DNA from 4 places in the Mesorhizobium sp. B2-3-5 genome. Region 1 is predicted to be linked to each of the others. Evidence: predicted binding sites of a transcription regulator. Region 1 holds the regulator's gene; each other region holds the start of a gene.
The links. Region 1 encodes LexA, which represses DNA repair genes until DNA is damaged. Its sites were predicted from a motif close to TGTTCNNNNTGTGTTCNG; they were not measured.
Positions count from the first base shown of each region.

Region 2: the regulator LexA is predicted to act here: its motif matches at 2,317-2,334, upstream of FJ958_RS30635 (sel1 repeat family protein).
Region 3: the regulator LexA is predicted to act here: its motif matches at 2,511-2,528, upstream of parE (DNA topoisomerase IV subunit B).
Region 4: the regulator LexA is predicted to act here: its motif matches at 2,409-2,426, upstream of FJ958_RS15315 (DNA recombination protein RmuC).

Region 1 is NZ_VFVX01000002.1:202,558-207,529, forward strand. It holds gene FJ958_RS03805 (ABC transporter ATP-binding protein) at 1-336, opposite strand, end outside; gene FJ958_RS03810 (ABC transporter substrate-binding protein) at 395-1,375, opposite strand; gene FJ958_RS03815 (GntR family transcriptional regulator) at 1,527-2,300, shown strand; gene lexA (transcriptional repressor LexA) at 2,686-3,423, shown strand; gene FJ958_RS03825 (ComEC/Rec2 family competence protein) at 3,417-4,972, opposite strand, start outside.
Region 2 is NZ_VFVX01000061.1:11,681-16,652, reverse strand. It holds gene FJ958_RS30650 (AMP nucleosidase) at 1-947, opposite strand, end outside; gene FJ958_RS30645 (hypothetical protein) at 1,064-1,258, opposite strand; gene FJ958_RS31755 (hypothetical protein) at 1,300-1,455, opposite strand; gene FJ958_RS30640 (DUF2147 domain-containing protein) at 1,677-2,018, opposite strand; gene FJ958_RS30635 (sel1 repeat family protein) at 2,455-2,721, shown strand; gene FJ958_RS30630 (branched-chain amino acid ABC transporter substrate-binding protein) at 3,150-4,271, shown strand; gene FJ958_RS30625 (acetyl/propionyl/methylcrotonyl-CoA carboxylase subunit alpha) at 4,342-4,972, opposite strand, start outside.
Region 3 is NZ_VFVX01000004.1:236,199-241,170, reverse strand. It holds gene FJ958_RS07620 (type II and III secretion system protein family protein) at 1-1,405, opposite strand, end outside; gene cpaB (Flp pilus assembly protein CpaB) at 1,435-2,361, opposite strand; gene parE (DNA topoisomerase IV subunit B) at 2,599-4,653, shown strand; gene FJ958_RS07605 (FUSC family protein) at 4,699-4,972, shown strand, end outside.
Region 4 is NZ_VFVX01000011.1:100,239-105,210, reverse strand. It holds gene FJ958_RS15325 (GFA family protein) at 1-88, shown strand, start outside; gene FJ958_RS15320 (class I SAM-dependent methyltransferase) at 168-980, shown strand; gene FJ958_RS15315 (DNA recombination protein RmuC) at 1,105-2,376, opposite strand; gene def (peptide deformylase) at 2,480-3,010, shown strand; gene fmt (methionyl-tRNA formyltransferase) at 3,017-3,970, shown strand; gene FJ958_RS15300 (N-acetyltransferase) at 3,967-4,473, shown strand; gene truA (tRNA pseudouridine(38-40) synthase TruA) at 4,589-4,972, shown strand, end outside.

The sequences.
Region 1 (4,972 bases):
TTTGTGGCTGCGCAGATCGGCCAGCAGCATATTCTCCGCTACGGTCATGCTGGCGGCGGTGCCACGCATCGGATCCTGGAAGACGCGCGCCAATTTGGTGGCGCGCTTGTACACCGGCATGTCAGTCACATCGGTGCCATTGATCAGGATCCTGCCGGAATCGAGGATGAGAGATCCGGAAATGGCATTGAGCATGCTGCTCTTGCCGGCCCCATTGGAGCCGATGACGATACCGAACTCGCCCGTGGCCAGCGACAGGTTGAGACCGTCCAGCGCGACCTTCTCGTCGGCCTGGCCCTTGTAGAACACTTTGCGCGCGGATCGGATCTCGAGCATCGTTCCTCCCACAACTGAAGGGTGACGGCGCCGACGCCGTCACCGCTGCAGCCCAACGTCAGTCGACGATGCAGCCGCAATCGGCCATCGAAGCGGGTATCTCGATGCCGAACGCGGCCATCGCCTTGCGGGAGATCGTTGCCATGTGGTCCTTGTAAGCCGGGCGGGACGGCGCGATCGTCTTCGGATCCTTGCCCTTAAGGATTTCGGCGGCGATGTTGCCGGCATTGACGCCAACCTGCGTGTAGTTGACCGCGAAGCTTGCCGGTACGGTGCCGTTGCGGACCGCGCTGTCATCGGAGTTGACGACCGGGATACCGGCCTGGCGGGCGGCTGCGGAGACAGCGGCGATCGCCGGCTGGATCAGGTTCGAAGCCGGGCCGTAGATCACGTCGGCCTTGCCGGCGAGCGAAGCGATGCGTTGCTGGATGTCATTGACGTTGTCGATGCCGACCTCCACGACCTCGAAGCCGGCCGCGGGTGCCGCCGCCTTGATCTTTTCGATCAGGGCAACGTCATTGGCCTCGCCTGGATTGTAGGGCACGCCAAAGCGCTTGGCGTTCGGCAGCAGCTTCTTGGTGAAGGCCATCACCGCGGCGACATCCTGCAGATCGCTGGCGCCGGTCATGCCTTCGTCTCCGGAGTCCCATGACGGCACCAGCTTGGCCGCGACCGGATCGGTGACCGCGGCAAAGACGATCGGAATGCCGGACCCTGCGAGCGCCTTCTTGGCGATCTGCGAGACCGGCGTGGTGATGGTGTAGATCAGCTTGGGCTGCTCCGCCTGCAGCTTGGCGATCATCTGCGGCACCAGCGATGCATCGAAATTGGTGTGGCTCTCGGTGTAGACGACGTCCTTGCCCTCGACGAAGCCATTGTCCGCCAGCGCTTTCTTGAAGCCGGCTATGGCCGCATTCAACTGCGGATGCTCTCCGAAATTGGCTATGCCGATACGAATCTGATCTGCCGCGGCGCTGCCGGCGCTGACCATCAAGGCGCCAGCCAGGGCCAATCCTGACAGCCATTTCGACTTCAACATCATTTCCTCCCAGATTTGATTAGCGCCGCTTATGGACGGCGCGTCAGGCGATCATGGTCAGTCCGCCGGTCCATGTCAAACATTATATATAATTCTTGCCATGCATCGCCATGATATATAATTTTCCAAGCCCGACGATGGACGGACTGCGATGCAGGATCAGAATAACTCCACAAAGACGGAGGCGGCCTATCAGCTGCTGCGGCGCGATATCCTGACGACGCGCCTCATGCCCGGTGCGCCGCTCAAGCTGAGTGCGCTGCGCGGCACATATGGCGTCGGCTGGACGCCGCTGCGTGAAGCATTGTCTCGGCTTGAAGCCGAGCGCCTTGTCACCGCCATCAGCAATCGCGGCTTTGCCGTCGCCCCCGTGTCGCGCGCCGAACTCGAGGATCTGGCGCGGGCAAGAATGGTCGTCGAAATACCCCTGTTCGTGGAATCGATGGAGAAAGGCGACCGGCAATGGGAAGATGCCGTTGTCACCGCGCATTACCGGCTCTCGCGCTGCAAGACCGCGGTTGACGACCCCTCGGACGCGGCCGTCGACCAGTGGGACGAGAGCCACGAGGCGTTTCACGCGGCGCTGCTGAGTGCTGCGACGTCCAACTGGCTGTCGCGATTCCGTTCGACGATCGCGGATCAGCTGCGGCGGCATCATCGTTTTCTCGGCCTGGCGCCGACATTGCGGGCGGCGGCCGGCCTCAAGCATGGCTATGGAGAGGCCATGGACGCCCTGCGCGAGGCGATCGCGATCGAGCATCACACCGCGATCATGGAGGCGGCGCTCGATCGCGATGTCGAGCGGGCAAAGGCATTGATGACGGCGCATATCGGCTACACGCTGCACGTCTATGTTCACAGCGAAGATAGCGGCGCCAACAACTACACCGCACGCGCCGGCAGCCTGAAAGCGGTTTCCGGATGATTTCGGCGCTTCCGCGCCGCCCGACGCTTACGCATGGATCTATCCGCCAAGCGAGCTGGCGAACGTTGGCGTTTTGGTTTCGTTTCGTTCCGCTGGAATGACACTGGGCGACTCCATAAATCCGCCCCGTGCGCCTTTCAGACGACTGAAGCCAAACCTCAACAAGGGATGGGCCACAGGCCATTAACCAAAACGATTTCAATGCGTGTGTCGGCGGCGGAAATCGTCGGTTGCCGTTTGTTGCCGGCGGCAAAAATTTCGAACCCCTTAACAAATTCACTAAACTTTAAACGGTTGCGGAACACAACTGGAACAGATAGGGTTTGTTCTGGGTTTGTTTTTCGATTCCGATTCAGACCCTTCGTTCAATGCCTTGGGGGCCGCCATGCTGACGCGCAAGCAACATGAACTGCTGATGTTCATTCATGAACGGCTCAAGGAAAGCGGCATCCCGCCCTCCTTCGACGAGATGAAAGAGGCTCTTGATCTTGCCTCCAAGTCGGGGATCCACCGCCTGATCACGGCGCTGGAGGAACGTGGCTTTATTCGCCGACTGCCCAACAGGGCGCGCGCACTGGAAGTGCTCAGGCTGCCGGATTCGATCGCGCCGGGCCTCAATGCCGCAAAGAAATTTTCGCCAAGTGTCATCCAGGGCAGCCTCGGTCAGGGCAACCTTGGTCGTCAGATCAAGCCGGCATCGTCGCGCTTGCCCGCGGCCGGCAATGACGACGATGCGATTCCCGCGGTCTCGATCCCGGTGATGGGCCGTATCGCCGCCGGTGTGCCGATCGATGCCATCCAGCACCAGACGCATTCGATCTCGGTGCCGCCTGACATGATCATGGGCGGCGAGCACTATGCGCTGGAGGTCAAGGGGGACTCGATGATCGAGGCCGGTATCTTCGATGGCGACACGGTCATCATCCGCAACGCCGATACAGCGAGCCCGGGCGAGATCGTCGTGGCGCTGGTCGACGAAGAGGAAGCGACCCTGAAACGGTTCCGCCGCAAGGGAGCTTCGATTGCCCTTGAAGCCGCCAACCCGGCCTACGAGACCCGCATTTTCGGACCGGACAGGGTCAAGGTGCAAGGCAAGCTCGTCGGGCTGATCAGGCGCTACTGAGCAGGGATTGGTGCGCTTGCATTGTCAGGCTTTTTATAGGGCGGCAGCCCCCTCGCCTCGCGCGAGAATTTGCGCTGTTCATGCCAGGGCCGGTATGGCCTGTCGACGGCGAAGTTGACGGTTGGCGGGCCGATCGCCGATTGGCGGTCGAAGAAGACCGCGGCACTTCCGTTGCGAGCGAGTTGCCGTTTGGTGACGACGAGAACCAGCGGGTTATGGCAGGCGTCATAGCCAGTCGCGTCGTTGACGACGATCACGTCGGCGAAACCGCAGGCCTTCCAGGTGTTTTTGCGGTCTTCGACATGCGCGACGATCGCTCCGGACGGGTGCCTGGCGAGACAGACGCCGTCGGTGCAGTAGAACGGTGCTCCCGGCGGCAGATTTACGGCATCGGCAATGGTGAACTGCCCATCAGTCTTGTTGAACACCTCCGGCACGACGATGCTTTCGGATACCAATGCGCGTTTCCAGTTGTCGACGGTGAATTCGTTCGGGCGTGCCCGACTGACGGCGAGTTCGCCACCGCCGATCGGCACCGCGACCAGCCGCGCGTCTTCCGAGATCAGCACATCCGGTGTGCGCGTATGCGACACCGTCAACAGGCCGGCAAGCGCGAACGGGAGTGCGGCGAGCCGCAGCCATGTCGTCGCCATCGTCGCGATAACCAGGGCGACCGTCACCAGCAGCACGGACTGCTGCGAAATCAGTCCGACCGCATCTACCGGAGAGCGTTCCGATATCCACGCAGATATTGCGATCATTGCCGTCAGGGCCTTGCCCATCAGGTAAAGGGACGGCGCATCCAAGCCGAACGGCATCAGCAACGCGCTGGCGACGGCCAGGAACATCACGACCGATACGATCGGCATGACGGCCAGATTGACGAACAGGCTGAGCGGCGATACACGCTGGAAATGCCAAATGGCAAACAGCGTCGTAGCGCTGCCGGCGATGATGGAGGTCATAGCCAATCCACCCGTCGTCAGCAGGAATTTTTGTGTCAGAAGCCCTGGCAGGGATAGCTTCGGCGACGGCGGCCTCGTTTTTCGCGCACGATAATCCGCCCAACCGGCATAGGCGCCAACCAGGGCGGCGGTCGCGGCGAACGACATCTGGAAGCTCGGTCCGACCACTTCATGCGGCGAGACCAGGATGACAGCGATCGCCGAGATCGCCAGGTTGCGCATGGTCAGGGCCGCGCGATCGAACAGAACCGCGATCAGCATCACCGCCAGCATGATGAAGCTGCGTTCGGCGGCAACGACGACGCCCGAAATGACAAGATAGGCAGCGATCGAGAAGAGCGCTGCGGCGGCAGCGTATTTCTTGACCGGCCTTCGTGCGGAAAAATCTGGAAACAGCGCGAAGGCGCCGCGCAGCAGACCCATGACGGTGCCGGCGACCAGCGCCATATGCAATCCGGAAATGGATATGATGTGATAGATGCCGGTGCGCCGCATCGCCTCGTTGATTTCGTCGGGAATGCCGGCGCGCACGCCGACGATCAGTGCCGCCGCGATCTCGCCCTCGGCGCCGCCGATGATACCTG
Region 2 (4,972 bases), on a different contig from region 1:
TAGTCGCCCAGCGCCTGGGTGTTGCGCAGCCCGGCACAGTGGCCAAGCATCACCCAGGCATGCGGCCTCAGCACCGCGATGTGGTCGGTGATCGTCTTGGCGTTGGAAGGCCCAACCCCGATATTGACCATGGTAATGCCGCCATGGTTCGGCTTCTTCAGGTGGTAGGCAGGCATCTGCGGCAGGCGGGCGGGTGGGGTGCCCTCGCTTGCCGTGCCGGCGCGGGTCACGACATTGCCCGGCTCGACGAATTCCACATAGCCGCCGCCGCCGTTCTCCATCAGGTCGCGCGCGCGGGCGACGAACTCGTCGATGTAGAACTGGTAATTGGTGAACAGCACGAAATTCTGGAAATGCTGCGGGCTGGTGGCCGTATAGTGCGTCATGCGGTGCAACGAATAATCGATGCGCTGCGCGGTGAATGGCGCCAGTGGCCGAGGCTCGCCGAAGGCGACCTCGAACGTGCCGTTGGCGATCTGATCGTCGGTGCCGTCCAGGTCCGGCACGTCGAACAGGTCGCGGATCGGCCGCTTGATGCGTTCGGCCGCCGCGCCGTCGACATAGGCGCCCTCCAGGAAGGCGAAATGCAGTGGGATCGGCGTGGTCGATTCCGAAACCGTCACCGGCACACCGTGATTGCGCATGATCAGGCGAAGCTGCTCGACGAGGTAATTCTCGAACAGCCGCGGCTGGGTAATCGTGGTGGCGAAATGGCCGGGCGTCGGCATATGGCCGTAGGCTTGGCGCGAGTCCACCTGGGTGAACGAACTCGTGGTGACGCCGATCTCGGGATAGAAGGCGCGGTAGCGCTTGCTGCTGTCGCCGCCGGCGGCAAGGGCGGTGAAGGAATCGCGCAGGAATTTGGTGTTGCGGTCGTAAAGCATCTGCAGTGCTGCGACCGCTTTTTCGGCGCTGTGAAAGCTTTGCCGGCCAAAAGGCTCCGGCATGACGACGGATTCGATGGCTTGGGGGTAGATTCGCTTTTCCATGGCTCAATATAGAGACTTGGACGAGCGGTTGGGAGGGGGCTTGCCGCTGAAGCCGCTCAAAGCGGCATTTTTCTTCATCCCCGCTGCAGGCTGACCAGCAGGACCAACCCCACGCCGGACTTTTTCAGCGCTGGCGCCTCGATCGTCGATCCGGTATCGGCGCGCATCATCGGCACGGCCAGGACCGGGACGGCCAGAAGTATCAGGATGAGCGCCGCCCGCGGCAGAAGCCGAAGGGTCTTGAGGGCGTTGGCGGCGATACGGTCCATGATGTCCGAGCTTTTCTTTTCGAGGTCCGGATACTCTGGTTTCAATGGCGAAGGTTGGTCGGGCAGGCGAGGCGGCAGAATCTGGTGGCTTCGTCCCAGGAGCGGGCCGGACGGCCCACTTCGGCGACGAGGATGGCGAAGAATATTCCAAACAGGCTCATCAGCAGGCAGACGATGGTGAAGCGGCGGGCGAGCATCGGATGGTGTCTCCTTCAATGCGCGGGAGAATGCCCTGATGCCCCTGAACCGGCTCTGATGCCGGCGTTCATCTGCGGTTCAAATTGATTGACGGGATCTTGTCTGGCCGCCGCCGATCCGGACGGCAGCAGGCAGCGCATCCGAGCGCCAGTGCCAGCGTATCGATCAAACGAAAACGGGGCCTGCCAGGCCCCGCTTGAGATCACAAGGAAATGGTCGATCAGAGCTTGTGCCAGGTCTGGCTCTTGCAGATCAGTCCGCCCAGCACGCAACCGCTCATCTTGAGCGAGGTGCCCGATAACGTCGCCTTGCCCGAATAGGTCCTGTCGTTTGCCGGATCGGTGATGCTGCCGGCATATTTGCTGTCGCCGGCCGCCTTGAGCGACCCGATGGTCTTGCCGGCATATTTGCCGGACTTGAGCGTGATGGAGAATGAATCGCCGCCTGAAATGGCCGCGGTGTCGCCGGCTTGCGTCTTCCAGTTGCCCTCGATCGGATCGGCCCATGCCGTCCCCGCCATGATCAATGTGGCTGCAAGGGCCAGGCTCACTTTTCGAAACATGTTCTTCCTCCCTATGGATAGCCGGCCGGATGCTCCGCCTCGCCGGTCTGCCGCTTACGCAAACGTAAGCTAATCCAGCTCCCGCCAAAACAAAAGCGGTGCCGCAACGGAAGACTTTGGGATTCTGAAAACGCCTGAATTCGGATCGTCGGAGAGGAAATGAAACGGTCGGCGCTTCGTGTTTGCTTCCCGTGGTTAGCGGAGTGTTGATTCCGCCTCCGCGAATTTTCGTCAAATTTGGCGAAAACCAGCCGAATTGCTGGCTTCGTATCCTTAACGAATTTCCGTGTTTACCTATTGTTTTAGCTTTGTTTTCCTCAAATTAAGCACGCCATTTAACGACGGATTCAAGCCTGAGCGGCATTCTCGAAAGCATCGAAAGAGCGGCCCGGACAACGAACGGAGGCAGCTCTCGGGAGCCAGACAGGGGACTAAAATGGCACGTTTTGAAATGCTTGAAGCAGGCTTCGGCGCCATGGGGGCAACTGCCCAGGCCGACATCCTTTTCGAACTGGGCATGATGTACGCGACCGGCCGCGATTGCGAGACCGATGTCGTTGCCGCCCACAAATGGTTCAACATCGCCGCCATCAAGGGTTCGGCCCGCGCCGCGGAACTGCGCTCGGAACTGTCTGCGGCCATGTCGAAGGTCGAGATCGCCAGGGCGCTACGCGAAGCCCGCGAATGGATGACCATGCACTGAGTTTCCGCCAGACGGGGAGATATTGGCCAAGGCCGCGCAAGATGGCCGGGCCGGAACAGGGAAAGGCTGCGCAGACAGTCGAACGGCAAGAACAAGAATGCGGCAGGCGCGACAGGCCCAGCCGCGCGACGGACCATGATCACCAAAAGCGGACTCCGGCTTTCGGGCAAGATCACGGCCGATAGGAAGACAGGGACGGCCAAGTTGGGGTTCGCGGCGCGGGGGCGTTGGGGAAGCAGCCGACAGGCAAAAAAGCCACGACCAGCCGGAACAAGGCTGGCGTGGCTTTTTGCGTGGATGAGGCCATGCAGGCCCAATCGAGTGACGTCAATGCGCCTAGACAGGTTCGATGAAGGATGAAATTGTCCGGCCTCTCTGGAAGAAGCGTGGCCGGGGCGGCCGCGCGCGAGTGGAGGAGTTCTATTGTCATGAAAAGAATGAGTATTTTGGGCGCGGCCATTTTCGGGCTGATGATGAGTGCGCCGGTTGCGCTCGCCGACGACATCACTTTCGCCGTGGTCGGTCCGATGACCGGACAGCTCGCCACCATCGGCGATCAGTTCAAGCAGGGCGCGCAGGCCGCCGCCGACGCCATCAACGCCGCGGGCGGTGTCAATGGCTCGATGATCAAGCTCGACATCGAGGACGACCAGTGTGACCCGAAACAGGCTGTGTCGGTCGCCAACCGCATTGTCGCCAACGGCGTCAAATTCATCGACGGCCACGCCTGCTCGGGTTCGAGCATTCCGGCGTCCGCTGTCTATGCCGAAGCGGGCTCGCTGATGATGAGCCCGGCGTCCTCGAACCCGGTGCTCACGGACGACGCCGCCAAAAAGGGTTGGTCGACAATCATGCGCCTGTACACACGTGACGACGCGCAGGGCGCCTTCATCGGCCCGTGGATCGCCAAGAAATATGCCGGCAAGAACGTCGTCATCCTGCACGACAAGAGCGCTTACGGCCAAGGCGTGGCGGATGCCGTCAAGTCAACCATGAATGCCGGCGGCCTCAAGGAAGTGTACTACGACGCCATCAATCCCGGCGAGAAGGACTATTCGGCCCTCGTCACCAAGCTGAAGGACCTCAAGGCCGATGTCGTCTATTTCGGCGGCTATCACCCCGAAGCCGGCCTGATCCTGCGTCAGTCGGCTGAGCAGAACCTGAAGTTCCAGCTGATCATGCCCGACTCCATCGCTTCACCGGAGTTCTGGCAAGTTGCCGGCCCGGCCGGCGAAGGCACCATGTTCGTGTTCCCATCGGATCCGCAGGCAAAGCCGGAAGCCAAGGCTGCCGTCGAGAAGATCAAGGCCGGCGGCTTTGTGCCGGAAGGCTTCACGCTGTTCTCCTACGCCGTGGTCCAGGCTTTCGCCGAAGGCATCAAGCGCGCTGGCAGCGACGATCCGGGCAAGGTTGCCGAAGCGTTGAAGAATGGTCAGCCGATCAGCACCGTTGTCGGTGAAGTCACCTTCGACGAGAAGGGCGACCTCAAGAATGCCAGCTACGACATCAATCAGTGGCATAACGGCAAGTACGCGCCGATCGCGCAGTAATCTCGGATAGTGAGATGCAGGGAATGGCCGGGTTCGTCCCGGCCATTTTCTTTTGCGCCGGCAATGCGCCCTACGCGTTCTGGCCCTCGACAAAGCGGGCAAGCACCGTCCCGTCGGTGACCTGTGCGCCTTCCGTGGCGATCTCGGCGATCACCCCGTCATGCGGCGCGGCGATGGTGTGCTCCATCTTCATGGCCTCGAGGATCAGCAGCGGTTGCCCCTTGATCACGGTATCGCCCTTTGCCGCGCGCACCAGCTTGACCAGACCCGGCATCGGCGCGCGCAGGCTGCCGGAGGCGGTTGCCGCGTCATCGCTTTTGGCCAAGGGGTCCGGCACCGCGAAGGTATAGCCGACAGCGCCTTCGAATACGGTGACGTGGCCAGGCCAGCGGGCGAGGCGAGGAAGGGCGCGCAGGTCGTGCGAATTGGCGCTGTCATAGGGTACATCGAGCGCCACCTGGAAGCGCCCGTCCGCCCGCACCGAAACCTTGGCCAGAATATCGTCCTCGCCGAATTTCAGCCGCATGCGCCGCGCCCCGACATGGAAATGTGCATAGCCGGAAAGTGACGACCAAGGGTCGTTCGATGGCGGCAATGCCCCAGCACCGGAGGCGGCGAGGGCGGCTGCCGAGATGATTGCGCTGGTTGGCGACGCGATCTCGGTCAGTGCATCCTGATGCCTGCCGATCAGGCCGGTATCG
Region 3 (4,972 bases), on a different contig from region 1:
TGGTGGCCGTCCGCGCGGCGCTGCCATCGGCCAACGCCAGCGCACGGCCGTTGTTCGCCCCCTTCACCTCCTCGGTGTTGTTGAGAAAGTAGTCGACGTTGCTGGCCGGTTGAGTGCCGTCCGTCGGCCCGGCCATCTTCTTCGACGGATCGACGGGCTTGACCAGATAGGGCGTGACGATGATGACGAGGTCTGTCTCGCGCCGCTGATATGATTTAGACGAGAACAGCGGTCCGAGCACCGGCATCTTGCCGAGGCCTGGAATGCGAGAGGTGGTGATGTCGTTCTGCGACTGCAGCAGCCCAGCGATCATGAAGCTCTGGCCGTTCTTCAGGTCGACCGACGTCTTGGCGCGGCGAACGATGAAACCGGGCACCGAAATGTTGCCGATATTGTAGGAGGCCGACGCATCGATGGAGGACACTTCCGGCGCGATGTCGAGGCTCACCAGCCCGTCCTTGAGCACGGTCGGCGTGAAGTCGAGGCTGACGCCATATTTCTTGTAGCTGACCGAGATCTTGCCATTGTCCTCCGAAACCGGGATCGGAAATTCGCCGCCGGCCAGGAAGCTCGCCGTCTCGCCGGACCGAGCAATAAGGTTTGGTTCCGCGAGGCGTCGGGCAAGGCCGCGCTCTTCCAGGGCCTTGATGGCGATGTCGATCGAGACGCCGTTGGACAGCAGCCGGCCGATGGCTTCACCGGTTCCTGCCGCCGGCACCGTATCGGGTTTGAGCGAAACATCGCGCCCACCAAAGCCGTAGGCAAAGTTGGCGCTGTATTTGGCGCCGAGATCCTGGCCTGCCTGGCGGTTGATCTCGACGAAACGGACGTTGAGCTGGACCTGCTGCGACGATGAGATGTTGACCGAGTTGATCACTTCTTCCTTGCCGGAGAAGCGGGTGGCGATCTTGTTTGCCTTTTCGGCGGCGACCGCGTCATCCGCCTCGCCCGACAGCACGACACGGCCATTGGCCGAGCCGACCTTGATCTTGGCATCCGGCACGCTGGCGCGGATCGTGCTCGCCAGTTGGTCGGTGTCGAGCGTCACCTCGATGTCGATGGTGCCGACCAGTTGCTTCTTGTCGTCGAACAGCGCGATACCGGTGGTGCCGAGATTGTTGCCGAGCACGTAGAAAGACTTGTCGGTCAGTGGGTTGACGTTGGCGATCTCCGGATCGCCGATCACGATCTGGTAGAAAGCGGCACTCGTCATGATCGTCTTGGGCTTGCCCTTGGCGACCTTGATCGATGCATTCCTGGTCGACGAGACGTGGACGACATCGTTGTCCGCCCTGGCAGCGCCGGATAAAGCGAGCACTCCGCTCGCGGCCAGCGAGACGACCATCGCCAAGGCGCGCACGAAGTGCCGCCGAGCCGTCATTCGATATAGCGTACGCATCAACATTGTCCGTCCCGTCCGGTCCCCACCGGCCTTTATTTCTGGTCCCGCGAAGGAACCTGATATTCCTCGGCCTGTGTGCCGCGTGTCACGATGACCGTCTTGAATTTCGGCTTCTCGGGCTCCTTGGCCACCGCGTCGAACAGCGAGCCGGCCGCTGCCTCGGCCTTGGATGCCACCGATCCGCCGAAGGAGGAAATGGTGGTGACGCCGCCATTGCCGTCACCGCCTTCTCTGGCCGACCGCAGCGACAGCGACAACGTGCCGACGGTGCGGGCAAGCGCCACTTTCTGCGCGCCATCGGTCGTCACCTGGATGGTCACGGAATTGGCCACCTGCGGCGTCGTCTGACGCTCGTCGGCGCCCTGGCCGACGCTGAGCACCTTGGCATCGGCGACGACAATCTCGGAGGTGACGGTCGAACCAGCAGCTCCTTGGGCATTCTTGGCCACTTCCTGGATTGCGCCGGCATCGCGTGTCAGCACGACATCGACCCGGTCGCCCGGCGTGACGAAGCCGCCGACGCCGGCGATCTCGTCGGTGCGGATGGTGACGGCCCGCATTCCTGGCGCAAGCATGTTGGAGAGCGTCGCACGGCCGTTCGGTCCCGACAGCTTGGCCAGCAGCACCGGCTCGTTGACCTCGATCGGCGTCAGCACCACGCGGCCGCCTTCGCCGAGCAATCCGTCGATGGTGGCAAAAGCGCCCTGCGGCAGGGAATCCTGCGGCCACGGGATTTCGCTGAGCTTGGCACGGTCGATCTCCATGCCGTAACGCAACGGCGCGTTCGCCACGACGATGGTTTTGAATTCAATCCTGGGCGGGGTTGGAGCGGCGATCGATGCCGTCTTTTCCCCGGCATCGGCCTTGGCCTGGCTCTTGACCCAGAAATCCGCGGCAAAGATCGAGATCGCGCCGAAAACGGCGGCGATGCCGATCATCGTTATGGCCTTGCCCTTCACGCCGAAACCCCTGATGCCCGCAGTTTCTTGTTATGTTGGGCTCACGCTAGGCGGCATTGTTAAAGAATCAGGTATCCTGCACGGCCGCATTTGATCTATTTCCGGCCGCTTGGTTATCGAATGGTTTTAGGATAAGAGGGGCCAGACCCCCGAACGTAACAGGAACCTCCGTCGCTTGGCGCTGAAAAGCGTGGCAGTATCGACGGGTGATTCGAAGCATCGGACTCTATGGCAGGCATGGACGACAACAACGATCTCTTCGCCAATATGGACAAGCAGCCGCAGCCGGTTCGGGCGTCCGCGCGCCCGGCGGATCCGCTGGTGCAGGCGGCAAAACGCCCGGCGGCTTCCAAGGACGGCAGCGAGGGTTACAGCGCCGCCGATATCGAGGTGCTCGAAGGCCTGGAGCCGGTGCGTCGCCGGCCCGGCATGTATATTGGCGGCACCGACGACAAGGCGATGCACCACCTGTTCGCCGAAGTCATCGACAACTCAATGGACGAGGCGGTTGCCGGCCACGCCACCTTCATTGATGTCGAACTCTCGGCCGATGGCTTTCTCACCGTCACCGACAATGGCCGCGGCATTCCGGTCGACCTGCACCCGAAATACAAGAAGCCCGCGCTCGAAGTGATCATGACCACGCTGCATTCGGGCGGCAAGTTCGACTCGAAGGTCTATGAGACCTCAGGCGGCCTGCATGGCGTCGGCGTTTCCGTCGTCAACGCGCTGTCGGACCATCTCGAGGTCGAAGTCGCGCGTGGCCGCCAGCTCTACCGCCAGCGTTTTTCACGCGGCATCCCGGTGAGCGGCCTTGAGCATCTCGGTGAAGTCCACAACCGGCGCGGCACCAGGATCCGCTTCCATCCCGACGAGCAGATCTTCGGCAAGGGCGCGGCATTTGAACCGGCGCGGCTCTACCGCATGACGCGTTCGAAAGCCTACCTGTTCGGCGGTGTCGAGATCCGCTGGACCTGCGACCCCTCGCTGATCAAGGAAAAGGATCAGACACCGGCCAAGGCGGAATTCCATTTCCCTGGCGGCCTCAAGGACTACCTCAAGGCGTCGCTCGGCGACGAATTCCAGGTGACGCGGGAAATCTTCGCCGGCAAGAGCGACAGGCAAGGCGGCCACGGCTCACTCGAATGGGCGGTGACCTGGTTCGGCGGCGACGGCTTCATCAATTCCTACTGCAACACCATTCCGACCGGCGAAGGCGGCACCCACGAGGCCGGCTTCCGTAACGTGCTGACGCGCGGCCTGCGCGCCTATGCCGATCTTGTCGGTAACAAACGCGCCTCGATCGTCACCTCGGAAGACGTCATGATCTCGGCGGCAGGCATGCTTTCGGTATTCATCCGCGAACCGGAATTCGTTGGCCAGACCAAGGACAGGCTGGCGACGATCGAGGCGATCCGGATCGTCGAGACCGCGATCCGCGATCCCTTCGACCATTGGCTGGCCGACAACCCGCAGGAAGCCTCGAAGCTGCTCGAATGGGTGATCGCTCGCGCCGACGAGCGCGTACGCCGCCGCCAGGAAAAGGAAGTGTCGCGCAAGAGCGCGGTGCGCAAGCTGCGCCTGCCGGGCAAACTCGCCGACTGCACGCAGAACGCCGCCGCCGGCGCGGAACTCTTCATCGTCGAAGGCGACTCGGCCGGTGGCTCGGCCAAGCAGGCGCGCGACCGTGCCAGCCAGGCAGTGCTGCCGTTGCGCGGCAAGATCCTCAATGTCGCCAGCGCCGGCAATGACAAGCTGGCCGCCAACCAGCAGATATCGGACCTGATCCAAGCGCTCGGCTGCGGCACGCGCTCCAAGTATCGCGACGAGGATCTGCGCTACGACCGCGTCATCATCATGACCGACGCCGACGTCGACGGCGCCCACATCGCCTCGCTGCTGATCACCTTCTTCTACCAGGAGATGCCGGCGCTGGTGCGTGGCGGTCACCTCTATCTGGCGGTGCCGCCGCTTTACTCGATCAGGCAAGGCGGCAAGGTCGCCTATGCTCGCGACGACGCGCATAAGGACGAGCTCCTGCGCACTGAATTCACCGGACGCGGCAAAGTCGAGCTCGGCCGTTTCAAGGGCCTGGGTGAAATGATGGCCTCGCAGCTCAAGGAGACCACCATGGACCCGAGGAAGCGCACGCTTCTGCGGGTCGATGTGATCGATGCCGAGGCGGCGACCAAGGACGCGGTCGAAGCGCTGATGGGAACCAAGCCGGAGGCCCGCTTCCGCTTCATCCAGGAACGTGCCGAATTCGCCGAAACGGAAGTGCTGGATATCTGAGCGCCCCCTGCTCTACCTTGTCCGTGCGGGTACGGAGTCGAGCATGTGATCGGGGCGTGGCTGAAAGATTATCTCGGGACACGGTTCGCCGGCCTGACGCGACCAACGCGCTCGGACTGGATCTTCGCTCTTAGAACCGTTTCGGCCGGCCTGATCGCGCTGCTGGCCGCCTACGCCCTCAAGCTCGACCATCCGCAGTGGGCGATGATGACGGTGTTCATCGTCGCCCAACCGGTCGCGGGCATGGTGCTGGCCAAGGGCTTCTACCGCCTGCTCGGCACATTGGCGGGCGGATTGGCGGCAATCGGCATCACCACGG
Region 4 (4,972 bases), on a different contig from region 1:
TCTCGTCCCGACACAACAGAAATGGCATCGCTCGGCCCTGCACTGGCTGCCGGAATTCAAGGTCACCACGATCGCGGAAGAGCGGTAGCCGCTCTTTTCGGAAATCGTGTCCAAGGACCTGCAAGCATGTGCTAGGCTGTGCGCCATAGACATGGTGGGTGATCGTCATGCACGAAGCCGACAAGCTCTTTTCCGGCTCGATTCCGGAAAACTACGACCGCTACATGGTGCCGTTGATTTTCGAGCCGTTCGCCACGGACCTTGCACGACGAGCGGCCTCCTTGTCGCCCAGCGCCGTTCTGGAAGTCGCGGCGGGCACCGGGGTCGTCACCCGCGCATTGGCGGCAAAACTGTCGCCTGGCGCAAGCTATGTCGTGACCGACCTCAACCAGCCGATGCTCGATTATGCCGCTTCGCGACAGGCTCCCGACAGCCGTATCCTGTGGCGGCAGGCCGATGCGCTGGCGCTGCCGTTTGAAAATGCGGCTTTCGATCTCGTCTGTTGCCAATTCGGCGCGATGTTCTTCCCCAACCGCCTGTCTGCCTATCGCGAGGCCAAGCGGGTCCTGAAACCCGGTGGGTATTTTCTGTTCAATGTCTGGGATCGCATCGAGGAGAATGTGTTTGCCGATAATGTGACCAATGCGCTGGCAAGGATTTTTCCCGACGATCCGCCGCGCTTTCTGGCACGCACGCCACACGGCTACCACGATAAGGCACTCATCCGCAGTGAGCTGGAGGACGCCGGGTTTTCCCAAGTGGTGATTGAGACGCGAGCCGAACAAAGCCGCGCATCCTCGCCGCGCATCCCGGCCGTCGCCTATTGCCAGGGAACGGTTCTTCGCACCGAAATCGAGGCTCGTGATCCGGGGAAACTGGATGCTGCCACGGACCATGCCGCATCGGCGATAGCCGAAAGGCACGGCAACGGCGAGGTTGCCGCCAAAATCCAGGCGCACATCATCATGGCTACCGTTTAGGTCCGTTCTCCTACTGGGGGTGCAGCCCTCGAGCGGTTCGGCGTTCACTGGGTTGACCCGCTCGGCCTCTTGTTCTTACCCAATTCCGGACGGAAAACCGCTACGCACTTTTCCTGGAGTTGCTTTAGTCGTCGCCTTCGACGACCCGCAGCCTGAGCTGCCCGGTCTTCGAATCGGCAACGCGCGGGCCGGGGTCGAGTTTCGCGGCCGGCGCCCGTGACGGCGTCTCCGGGCCGGCATCGCCATCGGCCTGCGCGCCGAACTCCAGCGCCTCGATCTTCTGGCCACGCTTGGTCACCTTCGATGTCGAGACGAGAATATCGTCGATGTCCTTGGCTGATTGGCCGAAATGCGTCTGCAGCTTGCGGACCCGCTCGTCGACGCGCGCGACATCCTCCATCAGGCGGATCACTTCGCCCTGGATCAGATGCGCCTGCTCGCGCATGCGGGCATCCTTCAGGATTGCCTGGATGACCTGGATCGACAGCATCAGCAATGACGGCGACACGATGACGACGCGGGCCCGATGCGCCCTTTGCACCACCGCCTCGAAATTCTCGTGGATCTCGGCGAATACCGATTCCGACGGCACGAACATGAAGGCGGTGTCCTGCGTCTCGCCCTGGATCAGGTATTTTTCCGAAATATCGCGAACGTGGATTTCGATATCGCGGCGGAAGGCCTGGGCGGCGACCTTCTGCAGGTCGGCGCCATCGGCGGCGCGGATGGCATTCCACGCCTCCAGCGGAAATTTGGCATCGATGGCCAGCGACGGCGCGCCGTTCGGCATCTTCACCAGGCAATCGGGCCGGCTGCCGTTCGACAGCGTCGCCTGGAATTCATAGGCGCCGTGCGGCAGGCCGTCGGCGACGATCGCCTCCATGCGCGACTGGCCAAAGGCGCCGCGCGTCTGCTTGTTGGAGAGGATGGCCTGCAACTGCACGACCTGACCGGCGAGCGACTGGATGTTGCCCTGCGCGGTGTCGATGACGGCCAGCCGCTCCTGGAGCTTCGCCAGACTCTCATGCGTGGATTTGGTCTGCTCGGTCATGGTCTGGCCGAGGCGGCCGGTCATGGCGTCAAGCCTCAGGCCGATCGACTGCGTCAGCTCCGCCTGACGCGCGCCGAACACTTCGGCGATAGCGCCCATGCGCCCCTGCATTTCGGCCTGGGCCTGCAATATGCCGGCCATCCGCGCCTCGGCGTCGCGGGCGTGGTCGGCAGCTTCCGCGGCGGCGACCGCGCGCGCCTTGGCCGACCGCCACAGCGCAACGACGAGCGCCACGAACAGGCCGAAAAATAGCAACGCGCCGAAGGCCAGCGCGTGGCCGAGCGTGATTGTCGAGGCGCCAAGCCGTGCGACAGGCTCCGAAAGGATGGTGCTCAGGTCATTCATGTGGACAGCATAGCCGATTCGGCCTGATAGCACAGATCAAAACGTGAACGAGGCTCGGGCGCACCGGTTGACGCCATTCCTGCGAGGTCTTAGGTGGAACGCCATGCCGATCAAGCCGCTCATCATCCTTCCCGATCCAATCCTGCGCCAGGTCTCCAAGCCGGTGGAACGCGTCGACGCGCCCTTGCAAAAGCTGGCCGACGACATGCTGGCGACCATGTACGACGCGCCCGGTATCGGACTGGCGGCAATCCAGGTCGGCGAACCGCTGCGCATGCTGGTGATTGACCTGGCCAAGGAAGACGAAACGCCGGCGCCGCACATCTTCATCAATCCTGAGATCCTGGATAGCGCCGATCAGCGCTCCGTCTACGAGGAAGGCTGCCTGTCGATCCCGGACTATTACGCCGAGGTCGAACGCCCGGCTTCCGTGCGGGTGAAATATCTTGACCGCGACGGCAAGCTGCAGGAGATGGAGGCCGAAGGACTGATGGCGACCTGCCTGCAGCACGAGATCGACCACCTCAACGGCGTGCTGTTCATCGACCATATCTCGAAGCTGAAGCGCGACATGGTGGTGAAAAAGTTCAAAAAGCTCGCCAGGGACAAGGCGCCGGGCAAGCTGGTGGGCTAGGGGGAAATGCCCCTTCGCGTCATCTTCATGGGCACGCCGGAGTTTTCGGTGCCGACGTTGCGCGCCATCGCCGAGGCCGGGCATGAAATATCAGCCGTCTATACGCAGCCGCCGCGTGCCGCCGGACGGCGTGGGCTGGAGTTGACGCCGTCGCCGGTGCAGCGCGAGGCCGAGCGGCTGCGCATCGCGGTGCGTGCGCCGACATCCCTCAAGAACGAGGCCGAACAGGCTGCTTTCCGCGCTTTGCAGGCCGATGTCGCCGTGGTGGTCGCCTATGGATTGCTGCTGCCGAAGGCGGTTCTGGAGGCGCCCCGGCTTGGCTGCATCAACGGCCATGCATCGCTTTTGCCACGCTGGCGGGGGGCTGCCCCCATCCAGCGCGCCATCATGGCTGGCGACAGCGAGACCGGCATGATGGTGATGCGCATGGAGGAGGGGCTCGACACCGGACCGGTGGGATTGGTTGAAAAATGCGCCATCGACCCCGATATGACAGCCGGCGATCTACATGATCGGTTGATGTGTGTTGGTGCTGCCCTGATGGTGGAGGCGCTGGCCCGGCTGGAAAAGAACACCCTTACATTTACCGCGCAAGCGGCGGAAGGGGTGACTTACGCCAGAAAAATCGATAAATCCGAGACGCGCATGGACTGGACTCGGCCGGCGGCCGAGGTCCACAACCACCTTCGTGGCCTGTCGCCCTTTCCCGGCGCCTGGTCCGAGATTGACATTGGCGGCCGCCCTGAGCGGCTGAAACTGCTCCGCTCGACGCTGTCTGAAGGCGTATCGCTTTCGGAAGATTTGGGCGAGTCGGGAGGAATTCTCGATGACCGTCTGACGGTCGCCTGCGGGACAGGCGCGATCAGGCTGGTCGAAGTTCAACGGGCGGGCGGAAGGCCCGCCGCCGCGTCGGAATTCCTGCGCGGAGCCAAGATCGAAAAAGGAATGAAGTTCTCATGAGCATGATGTCGATACGCGCGGCGACGCCGCGGGATCGCGAGGCTATCCGCCTCGTTGAGGAACACGCTTTCGGCCAGCAGTCGGAAGCCGGGCTGGTCGATGCGCTGGTGACCGGCGGCGATGCCGTTGCCGAACTGGTGGCGGAAGAGGACGGCCAAGTCATTGGCCACATCCTGTTTTCGCGCCTGTTCGTGCAGAACGGCGGCAAGCGTTTCGCGGCCGTGGCGCTGGCGCCGCTGGCGGTGGAACCTTCGTTCCATGGCAGCGGCATTGGCGGCGCGCTGATCCGCGAGGCGCATATCCGGCTCAAGGATGCCGGCGAGACGCTGGCCGTCGTGCTGGGCGATCCGGCCTACTACGGCCGTTTCGGCTACAGCCACGCCCGCGCCGAGAAGTTCGAGAGCGAGTATCAGGGCGAGGCGCTGCAGGCGCTGGCCTGGGGCGACGCCCCGGAAGCCGGCAGACTGGTCTACGCCCCGGCCTTCACCGCTCTCGCCGCGTAGCGCAGTCCGCCGTTTCACGGAAACGGCGAACTACGTCTTTGTTTAACGCAATTCCGAACGGTAAACCGCTTCACACTTTTCCTGGAATTGCTCGAGGCGAGAGCTCTGGTCGCAAATGCCGCGTTTTCGCCTCGACATCGAATATGACGGCAGCCTGTTTGCCGGCTGGCAGTATCAGGCCGACCAGCCTTCGGTACAGCAGGCGATCGAACAGGCGATCGAACGATTCTGCGGCGAGGCTGTCCGGCTGCGCGCCGCCGGCCGCACCGATGCCGGCGTGCATGCCACAGCCCAGGTGGCGCATGCCGACCTCGCCAAGGCATGGCCTGGCGACAAGGTGCGCGATGCCGTCAACGCCCATCTGCAGGCCGCCGGCGCACGTGTCGCGATCCTGAGGGCGGTGGCCGTCTCGGACGATTTCGACGCGCGCTTCTCGGCCACCGGCCGTCACTATCTCTACCGCATCCTCAACCGCCGTGCGCCTTCGGCGCTGGAAAAG